One region of the Viridibacterium curvum genome, then DNA from elsewhere that is predicted to be linked to it. Evidence: predicted binding sites of a transcription regulator. Region 1 holds the regulator's gene; each other region holds the start of a gene.

Region 1 (3,278 bases):
ACGAAGCCCTGGTACCGCGAGCCCTGGCCCTGGTTTCTCATGAGCCTGCCGGTCACTGCCGTGCTGGCGGGCATCGTGACGACGGTCTACGCGGTTCGTACCAACGATGGCGTGGTAGCCGACGACTATTACAAGCAGGGGCTGGCTATCAACCAGACACTTGCGCGTGACGACATGGCGGCGCAGTTGGGCCTGCGAGCCAGTCTCGACGTGGTCGATGGCATGGCGCAGGTGAGCCTCAGCGGCAAGGATGGTGTGACGCTGCCCACCGAATTGCGCCTCACCTTGAGCCATCCAACGCGGCAGGGCGGTGACCAGCAGGTGGTACTGAAGCGCACGGGGGCTGCCTATCGGGGCGAGCTCGTGCTGCAGGGCAGCGGGCTGCGCACAGTGATTCTTGAGGACGCCATGCGCAGCTGGCGTCTCAGTGCCGGCGTGCAGTTGCCTGCCACAGGCACTGAGCTGTTGCCGCGTACGCCCGCTACGGCATCTGTCGTCACAGCGCCCTGACACAGGAGGGCCGAATGCGCCGCTTGATCCTGATTTTCTGGCCGTCATTTCTCGCCGCAGGCGTGGCAGAGGTGGTCTTCTTCACGCTCATCGATCCGCAAACGCTTTACCTCTTGGGCGAGCCGGTGCATGCATCGCGGATTGCGACCTATTCGACTGGTTTCTTTGCATTCTGGGTGCTTTGCGCGGCGTCAAGCTGGGCAACGCTTTTCTTTGCGCGCGGTCGCGACGACATCAATCAGCCGCACTGATCACGCGGCACTCATTCAGGCTTCGCGGTACACCAGTACCGGGATGGTGGTGTGGGTCAGCACCTTGTGTGTCTCGGATCCGATCAGCAGGCCAGCTAGCCCACGCCGGCCATGCGAAGCCATGAAAATCAGGTCGCAGCCGGCCTTGGAGGCCGTGTCGATGATCATTTGCCAGGGCGTGTCGCTGATGTCGGTGTGCGTCTCGGCGATCAGGCCAGCGGCGACAGCTTCGGCGCGTACCTTGCCGAGAATGGTTTCGGCCATTTCACGGGTGTCGCGCTGGAAATCGTCGCGGCTTTCCGGCGCAATGAGGGCGCCTTCACCAACGATGGGCAGCGGATAGTCCGGCTGCACATGCAGAAACGTGATGCGTGCCGCGAGTGATTGAGCAAAGGCAACGGCCTTGCTGGCTGCGTGGGCCGACAGGGGTGAGCCATCGACCGGTACGAGCAGGTGTTTGTACATGATGCTTACCTCCTGCATGAAACCATGAGGGAACCCATGGTTCATGCTAGACCCCGGCAAGGCATCCTGCCCGCATGGCGGCGGGCATGTTTGATGCAGGTAAAACCCGGGGCGGGGGTCAGCAGTTATTGTGGTCCAGCAGTTTGCGCAGACCGTCGCCATCCAGGATGCGGATGTGCTTCTGCTGCACGCCGATCAGCCCTTCGTCGTGGAAGCGCGAGAAGGCGCGGCTGACCGTTTCGAGCTTGAGACCGAGGTAGGAGCCGATTTCCTCGCGCGTCATGCGCAGGTGGAATTCGGACGAGGAGTAGCCGCGCAGCTTCATGCGCTGCGACAGGTTGATCAGGAAAGCGGCGATGCGTTCTTCGGCGCGCATCGAACCGAGCAGGATCATGAGGCTCTGGTCGCGCACGATCTCGCGGCTCATGAACTTGTGGAACTCGCGTTGCAGCGAGCGGATCTCGTGTGAAAGCACCTCAAGCTGGTCATAGGGCATGACGCAGACTTCACTGTCTTCCAGCGCGGTGGCGTTGCAGACGTGGGTGTCGTTGCTGATGCCATCCAGACCGAGGATCTCGCCCGCCATCTGGAAGCCGGTGACCTGTTCGAGACCTTCCTCGGTGAGGATGTCGGTCTTGAAAAAGCCGATCTTGATGGCGTAGAGCGCGTTGAAGGGATCGCCTGCGCGGTAGAGCGGTTGGCCACGCTTGATCTTGCGGCGTGCCACCAGGCTGTCGAGCTTGTGCAGGTCGTCGTCTTCGAGTCCGACGGCGAGGCAGAGCTCACGCAGGTTGCACTGGGAACATGCGGTACGCATGTTGTTCGCGGTGATGGGGATGATTTGCTGATCCATTTTGCTTTCCTGCGTTGCTGATCAGGAGCTTATTGGCAATAGCTATCAAGTCTCTTGATCGTCATCAAAGTTTCAGACTGGAAACTCTGCAAAGGTCCGATACAGATGATCGTAACAGAGGCCGCAGCATGCCGAAGAATATTAGTTTCAACCCCGACCTGATCCGGCGCTACGACCTGCCGGGTCCTCGTTATACCTCATTCCCGACTGCAGACAGGTTTGTCGATGTTTTCGACTCGACCGCGCTGGAGCAGCATCTGGCCCGTCGCGCCAGCGACGGCGTTCTGGGCGGCATCGAGCGAGGGCTGTCCCTGTATTTCCATATCCCGTTCTGCAATACCGTCTGCTACTACTGCGGCTGCAACAAGATCGTCACGAAAGACCGCTCGCTTGCGGACCGCTACATTTCGTATCTTGATCGCGAAATGTCGATGCAGACGGCCTTCCTGTCCGGTTCGCGCCAGGTTTCGCAAATGCATTGGGGCGGCGGCACGCCGACTTTTCTCGATGGTCGCGAGATCGTGCGTCTGATGCGTGCCATCCGCGAGCACTTCCAGCTCAAGCGGGATGGCGAGTACTCGATCGAGATTGATCCGCGCAAGGTCAGCAACGACAAGGTCGCCCTGCTGGCAGATGAAGGCTTCAACCGCATGAGCATCGGTGTACAGGACTTCGATCCGCTGGTGCAGATGGCAGTCAACCGGGTACAGAGCATCGCAGAGACGCGTAGTGTGGTTGATTCGGCGCGCACCAACGGTTTCCGCTCGGTGAGCATGGACCTGATCTACGGTTTGCCCTTGCAGGATGTGTCACGTTTCGCCAATACGCTCGATTCAGTGCTGGAGATGCAGCCGGATCGCCTGGCGCTGTACAGCTATGCCCATTTGCCCGCGCGGTTCATGCCGCAGCGGCGTATTGATGCCGGGCAGCTCCCGGCGCCGGAGGAAAAGCTGGCCTTGCTCGCGCTGGCCATCGAGAAGCTGGGCGAGGCGGGTTACGTCTATATCGGCATGGATCACTTTGCCCGCCCCGACGACGAACTGGCGGTCGCCCAGCGGCGTGGCAGCCTGCACCGCAACTTTCAGGGCTATTCCACGCATGCCGAGTGTGATCTGCTGGCGTTTGGTGTTTCTGCCATCAGCAGTGTCGGCGGCGCCTACAGCCAGAACGAGAAGGATCTTGCCCAGTACTACGCAGCA
Region 2 (3,278 bases), on a different contig from region 1:
GACCTCCGTTTCCATTCCGGCAGGCATGCCCTGCAGCACAACAGCAAGGCGTGCTGCGGATATCTCCAGTGGGGGAATCCAGCGGCAGGCACCCAGACTGTGCATCAGCGTCAGGCTGGTGTTGTTGTACAGGTTGAGGTGCGTGCCTGCAATCCAGCGCTTGCCGCGCAGCAAGCCGACAGCGCCCATGTCGTTGGCCTCGACCCTGAAGTCTGCGCTGGAGGTGATGCGCCGCTGGTTGCGCAGCTCGCTCTCGGATTCCAGCAGGGTCTGGCAGGACAGGACGACCTCCTTTCCGGCTGCACGCAATTCTTGCGCGATACTCAGCCAGTCCTCGAGGCGCAGCAGTTGGCGGCGACTGCAGACGACCTCGCCGAGGTACACCACGTCGACGGGCCAGCCGGCGACTTCACGGTAGAAGGCCAGTACGCGTTCGCGTGGCCAGAAGTAGAGCAGGGGGCCGAGGCTGAGCTTCATCGTTGTTTACTTCCAGGGGCGCGCATAGGCGCCGAGGGTGACGTGCTGGCCTTCGGAGACCTTGCCCAGCGCTTGCTGCCAGGCCGGTTTGGCGTTGAAGCGTTCGGGCGAAGCGATGGCTGCGTCGATGGCTGCCCGCAGGGTGCGTGTAACTTCAGCGACATAGGCCGGACTGCGTTGCCGGCCCTCTACCTTGATTGCGGCGACGCCGATACGCAGCAACTCGGGCAAAGCCTCGACAATGTTGAGGCTGGTGGGTTCTTCCAGCGCGTAGTAGGTTTCGCCATTGACGGCGAAGCGACCCTTGCAGAGCGTGGGGTAGCCGGCGGCTTCGCCTTTGGTGTAGGTGTCGATGAGGACGCCCGACAGACGTGCCTCGGTGCCGCGCGCCGTTTCAGTCCAGCGCACGGCCTTCGCAGGTGAGCAGACGCCTGCCGTATTGGGCGATTCGCCTGTGGCGTAGCTCGACAACAGGCAGCGTCCTTCGACCATCACGCACAGGCTGCCGAAGCCGAAAACCTCGATCTCCACCGTCGTGTGCTGGATGACGTGCGCCACCTGCGCCAGGGTCAACACACGCGGCAGCACGGCACGCTGGATGCCGAAAAGGTCGCGACAGAGGTTGATAGCTTCGTAGCTGGTGCAGGATGCCTGCACCGACAGATGTCGCCGCAGCGTGGGGTGGATGCGTGTGGCGTAGTCCAGCAATCCCATGTCGGCGAGGATCACGGCATCCACACCAAGCTCCGCTGCCGCATCGACGGCGGCCCGCCAGCGTGCCTCCTCTCCGGCCTGGGCATAGGTGTTGATCGCCAGGAGTACTTGCCGGCCGCGGCGGTGGGCGTAGTCGACTCCTTCGCGAGCTGTGCGTGCATCAAAGTTCAGCCCCGTAAAGTTGCGGGCATTGGTGGCGTCTTTCAGGCCCAGATAAACCGCGTCAGCGCCGTGGTCAATGGCGGCTTTGAGGGCGGGCAGACTGCCCGCAGGGCAGATCAGCCGGGGGGGCAGGGTCGTGCTGGCGGTAAGCATCTGGGGAGGCTAGCGGCGGTGCGAGCTGCCTTATTTGCTGCGGATCAAGCCATGGCTGCCTTGCAGCAATTCGGCGCCTTGCTGCAGAGCGTTCGCGTACAATTAAAGGCTCCCGTTTTTCTGCCGAAATACCTTCCTACATCGCTGCACTGCGGCGCAGCTGTTTCAACCCGCGCAACATCCAGGAGACTGACCCATGGCCAAGGGCGACATCATCCAGCTCAAATTCCAAGACTTCACCGACTCCGACACCGGTGCCCGTGTTACCCGCCTGACGCCTGTCGATGTGACCTGCCATCGCAACTACTTCTATCAGAAGTGCTTCACCAACGACGGCAAGAAGCTCCTGTTCGGTGCGCTCTTCGACAACGGCAGCTGGAACAGTTACCTGCTCGACCTCGAAACCCAGCAAGCCCGCCAGCTCACCGAGGGCAAGGGCAAGGTCGATAACACCTTCGGTAACTTCCTGTCACCGGACGACAAGTACCTCTATTACGTGAAGGGTGGCCGCGAGCTGCGCCGTGTAGCGCTTGACTCGCTGGAAGAGGAAGTCCTCTACACCGTTCCGCAGGGCTACAAAGGCTATGGCACCTGGGTAGCCAACTCGGCCTGTACCAAGCTGGTCGGCATCGAAGTGGTCGAAGGCGACCTGCTGCCGCTCAAGACCTGGGAAGAATTCGCTGTCCAGTTCCACAAGAAGCCGCGTTGCCGTCTCGTCAAGATCGACATCGCCACGGGCACCAGTACCGTGATTTACGAGCAGGCCAAGTGGATGGGGCATCCGCTTTATCGCCCCTTCGATGACAACACCGTGGCTTACTGCCACGAGGGGCCGCACGATCTCGTCGATGCGCGCATGTGGTTCGTCAATGAAGACGGCACCAACGTTCGCTGCGTCAAGGAACACGAGGAAGGCGAAGCCTGTACGCACGAGTTCTTCACTCCGGATGGCTCGAAGATGCTCTACGTCTCCTACAAGAAAGGTAGTTCCGACCGCTGGATCTGTTCCGCCGACCCCGTGACGCTCAAGAACGAAGAGCTGCTCACCATGCCGCCTTGTTCGCACCTCTATTCCAACTACGACGGCTCGCTCGCGGTAGGTGACGGTTGCGACACGCCGCCGGATGTGCAGGACACGGCTGCGCACACGCACGAGAATGATCCGTTCCTGTACCTGTTCGATCTCAAAAATAAGACCACGAAGCAGATCTGCAAGCACAGCACTTCCTGGAAGGTTTACAAGGAGGACCGTCAGGTGACTCACCCGCACCCTTCCTTTACGCCGGACGACAAGCGCGTGCTGTTTACTTCAGACTTCGAGGGTGAACCCGCGCTGTATCTGGCAGATTTGCCAGTTTGAGTTTCAAGTCGTTGATTAAAAAAGGCCGCGAGAGCGGCCTTTGTCGTTTCTGGCTTGGGGTTGCCGGTTGTTGTGCGTTGCGCCAACCCAAGTGTGTTGCGTGAACACAACAAAGCAGGGCTGCCCACCCTGTCAAATTGCGCCCTGCCTTGCTCCGTGCGTCGGCGCTTTGCCAGAATGGCCCGCAACTTCTCGGTTCGAGAGGTGGAAAAACGGGAGTGCCGGGCGGCCGCCTGGTACAACAAGGCCCGATCTTCAATCCATGAGGAGCAATTCAATGCAAAAGAAACTCATCGCCGTGGCCGTCGCTGGCCTGATGTCGAGCGGCGCCTTCGCGCAAGTCGTGGTTGGCGGCAAGTTTGACGCTGGCTACCAGTTCCGTCGCACCCAGAACCTGGATTCGGGCGCTGGC
Region 3 (3,278 bases), on a different contig from region 1:
GCTGGTACTGATCTCGCACGATCGCGATTTCCTGAATGCCTGCGTGACCCACATCGCCCACCTCGACGCTCAGAAACTCACGCTCTACACCGGCAACTACGACAGCTTCGAAGACCAGCACGCCGCCCAACTCGCGCAGCAACAGGCCATGTTCGCCAAGCAGCAACGCGAAGTTGCGCACCTGCAGAAGTACATTGATCGCTTTCGCGCCCAGGCCACCAAGGCCCGCCAGGCACAGAGCCGCATCAAGGCGCTCGCGCGCATGGAACGTGTCACCGCTGCGCACGTCGACACACCCTTCTCGTTCAGCTTTCCCGAGCCTGATCGCGCGCCCGACCCCATGGTCACGCTCAAGGAAGTCAGCCTGGGCTACGGTGACAAGGTCATCATCGACAAGCTCAAGCTCGAACTGCGCCCCGGCGCGCGGCTGGGCCTCTTGGGTCCCAATGGCGCCGGCAAATCCACGCTGATCAAGCTGCTCGCTGGCGACCTTGCTGCGCAAAGCGGGACAGCGCTATTCGGCAAGGGTGTGCAGCTGGGCTACTTCGCCCAGCACCAACTCGAACAATTGCGCCCCGACGAGAGCCCGCTGCAGCACCTCATCCGTCAGGAGCCGATGACGCGCGAACAGGATCTGCGCGACTACCTTGGCGGCTTCGACTTCCGTGGCGCACAGGTCGATGCCAAGGTCGGTCCCTTCTCCGGCGGTGAGAAATCCCGCCTCGCCCTGGCCCTGCTGATCCGCCACAAACCCAATCTGCTGCTGCTTGACGAACCGACCAACCACCTCGACCTCGAAATGCGCCACGCACTGACGCTGGCGCTGTCGGAATACGAAGGCAGCATGGTCCTCGTCAGTCATGATCGCGCCTTGCTGCGCACCGTCTGCGACGACTTTCTGCTGGTCGCCGATGGCAAGGCCCAGCCCTTCGATGGCGACCTTGACGACTACCTGCAATGGCTGGACGCACGCCGCGCCTCACAGACCGCCGCCAGCATCGATCAGGACGCTGCTGCCGATAAGGCCAGCCGCCTGCAAGCACGCGCCGATGCAGCCGCCGACCGGCAAGCGAAGCTGCAACGCCGTCGCCCGCTGCTCAAGGAGCTCGAACAGCTCGAACGCAAACTGCAAGGCTGGCAGGGCGAGAAGAAGTTGCTCGACGAACGTCTTGCCGACCCTGCCTTGTATGCGAGCGGTGACAGCGCGCAACTGCAGGGCTTCCTAAAGCGCCAGGGCGAGCTCGCCGCCAGCATCGATCAGAGCGAAGAGCGCTGGCTGGAGATCCAGACCGAGCTCGAAGAGATCGGCGAAATCTGATTCGTCGATAGCGTCGGCGCATCCCCGGCGGCGCGGAATTGACCTCGGTCAAACCGGGCACCCCATCGCCATGGATTACTAGATATAGGCGTCACAACGACGCAAACAACTATATCTAGTAGGAGATAGCGATGCCCGGATTGACAGGAGTCATCAAGCGTGACGGCCGTCTGCTGACCTTTGATGCGGCCAAGATCGAGGCCGCCATCGCCAAGGCGGGCCAGGCCAGCGGGGAGTTCCAGCCTTCGGAAGCAGAGCGCATCACGCGCCTCGTGGTCGACCGGCTCAGCGCACAGGGCGAGCTGGTGCCCACCATCGAGCGCGTGCAGGACACGGTGGAGATCTCGCTGATGGCCGCCGGCTGGTATCGCACCTCACGCGCCTACATCGTCTATCGCGAACAGCGTGCCCGCCTGCGCACCGACCACAAGACCGTTGTCGACGTCGAGCACGCCATCAACGAATACCTCGACCGCCGCGACTGGCGTGTCAATGCCAACGCCAACCAGGGCTATTCGCTGGGCGGATTGATCCTCAACGTCTCCGGCAAAGTGATCGCCAACTACTGGCTCAACCATGTCTACGCCAGGGAGATCGGCGAAGCGCATCGCGAAGGTGACGTGCACATCCACGATCTGGACATGCTGTCCGGCTACTGCGCCGGCTGGTCGCTTCGCACCCTGCTCACCGAGGGCTTCAATGGCGTGCCCGGCAAGGTGGAGTCTGCACCGCCCAGGCACCTCGGCTCGGCGGTCGGCCAGATCGTGAACTTCCTCGGCACGCTGCAGAACGAATGGGCCGGCGCGCAGGCTTTCAGCTCTTTCGACACCTATCTCGCGCCCTTCATCCGCAAGGACAATCTGTCCTACGCGCAAGTACGCCAGTGCATCCAGGAGCTGATCTACAACCTCAATGTGCCGAGCCGCTGGGGCACGCAGACCCCCTTCACCAACCTGACCTTCGACTGGGTGTGCCCGGAAGATCTGCGCGAGCAGATTCCCTACATCGGCGGCGAAGAGATGCCTTTCAGCTACGGGGAGCTGCAGGCCGAAATGGACATGATCAACCGCGCCTACATCGACGTGATGACGGCGGGTGACAAGTTTGGTCGCGTGTTCACCTTCCCTATCCCGACCTACAACATCACGCCGGATTTCGACTGGGATAGCGACAACGCCAATCGCCTGTTCGAGATGACGGCCAAGTACGGCCTGCCCTACTTCCAGAATTTCCTCAATTCCGAGCTCACACCGAACATGGTGCGCAGCATGTGCTGCCGCCTGCAGCTTGATCTGCGCGAGCTCTTGAAGCGCGGCAATGGCCTGTTCGGCTCGGCCGAGCAAACCGGCTCGCTGGGTGTGGTGACAATCAACTGCGCACGCATCGGCTACCTGTGTCAGGGCGATGAAACCGCGCTCTTTGCACGCGTCGACCGCCTGCTCGAACTCGGCCGCGACAGCCTGGAGGTGAAGCGTCAGATCATCCAGCAACTCATCGATGCGGGTCTCTTCCCCTACACCAAGCGCTACCTCGGTACGCTGCGCAATCACTTCAGCACGCTGGGCGTGAATGGCATCAACGAGATGATCCGTAATTTCACGGCAGACCGCGAAGACATCACGACGCGCTGGGGGGAGGCTTTCGCGTTGCGCCTGCTCAACCACATCCGCGGTCGCATGACCGAGTTCCAGGAAGAAACGGGCCACCTCTACAACCTCGAAGCCACGCCTGCCGAAGGCACGACCTACCGCTTCGCCAAGGAGGACCGCAAGCGCTGGCCCGACATCCTGCAAGCCGGCAGCAAGGATCAGCCCTACTACACCAACTCCTCGCAGCTACCGGTGGGCTTCACCGACGACCCCTTCGAAGCCCTGCGCCGGCAAGAGCCGCTGCAGACGCGTTACACCGGCGGCACCGTGCTGCACCTGTACATGAACGAGCATGTGTCCAGCGTCACAGC

The links. Region 1 encodes FNR, which switches genes on or off when oxygen is low (the NO sensors DNR and NnrR bind a similar motif). Its sites were predicted from a motif close to TTGANCTAGNTCAA; they were not measured.
Region 2: the regulator FNR is predicted to act here: its motif matches at 1,541-1,554, upstream of ubiU (ubiquinone anaerobic biosynthesis protein UbiU).
Region 3: the regulator FNR is predicted to act here: its motif matches at 1,357-1,370, upstream of ABEA02_RS06630 (ribonucleoside triphosphate reductase).

Annotation. Positions count from the first base shown of each region.
Region 1 is NZ_BAABLD010000001.1:98,976-102,253, forward strand. Features, by position in the region: gene ABEA02_RS00490 (FixH family protein) at 1-510, shown strand, start outside; gene ABEA02_RS00495 (hypothetical protein) at 525-761, shown strand; gene ABEA02_RS00500 (universal stress protein) at 777-1,226, opposite strand; gene fnr (fumarate/nitrate reduction transcriptional regulator Fnr) at 1,345-2,079, opposite strand; gene hemN (oxygen-independent coproporphyrinogen III oxidase) at 2,208-3,278, shown strand, end outside.
Region 2 is NZ_BAABLD010000027.1:9,178-12,455, forward strand. Features, by position in the region: gene ubiV (ubiquinone anaerobic biosynthesis protein UbiV) at 1-477, opposite strand, end outside; gene ubiU (ubiquinone anaerobic biosynthesis protein UbiU) at 484-1,506, opposite strand; gene ABEA02_RS20065 (oligogalacturonate lyase family protein) at 1,703-2,866, shown strand; partial or broken gene ABEA02_RS20070 (hypothetical protein) at 3,144-3,278, shown strand, end outside.
Region 3 is NZ_BAABLD010000007.1:54,567-57,844, reverse strand. Features, by position in the region: gene ABEA02_RS06635 (ATP-binding cassette domain-containing protein) at 1-1,318, shown strand, start outside; gene ABEA02_RS06630 (ribonucleoside triphosphate reductase) at 1,450-3,278, shown strand, end outside.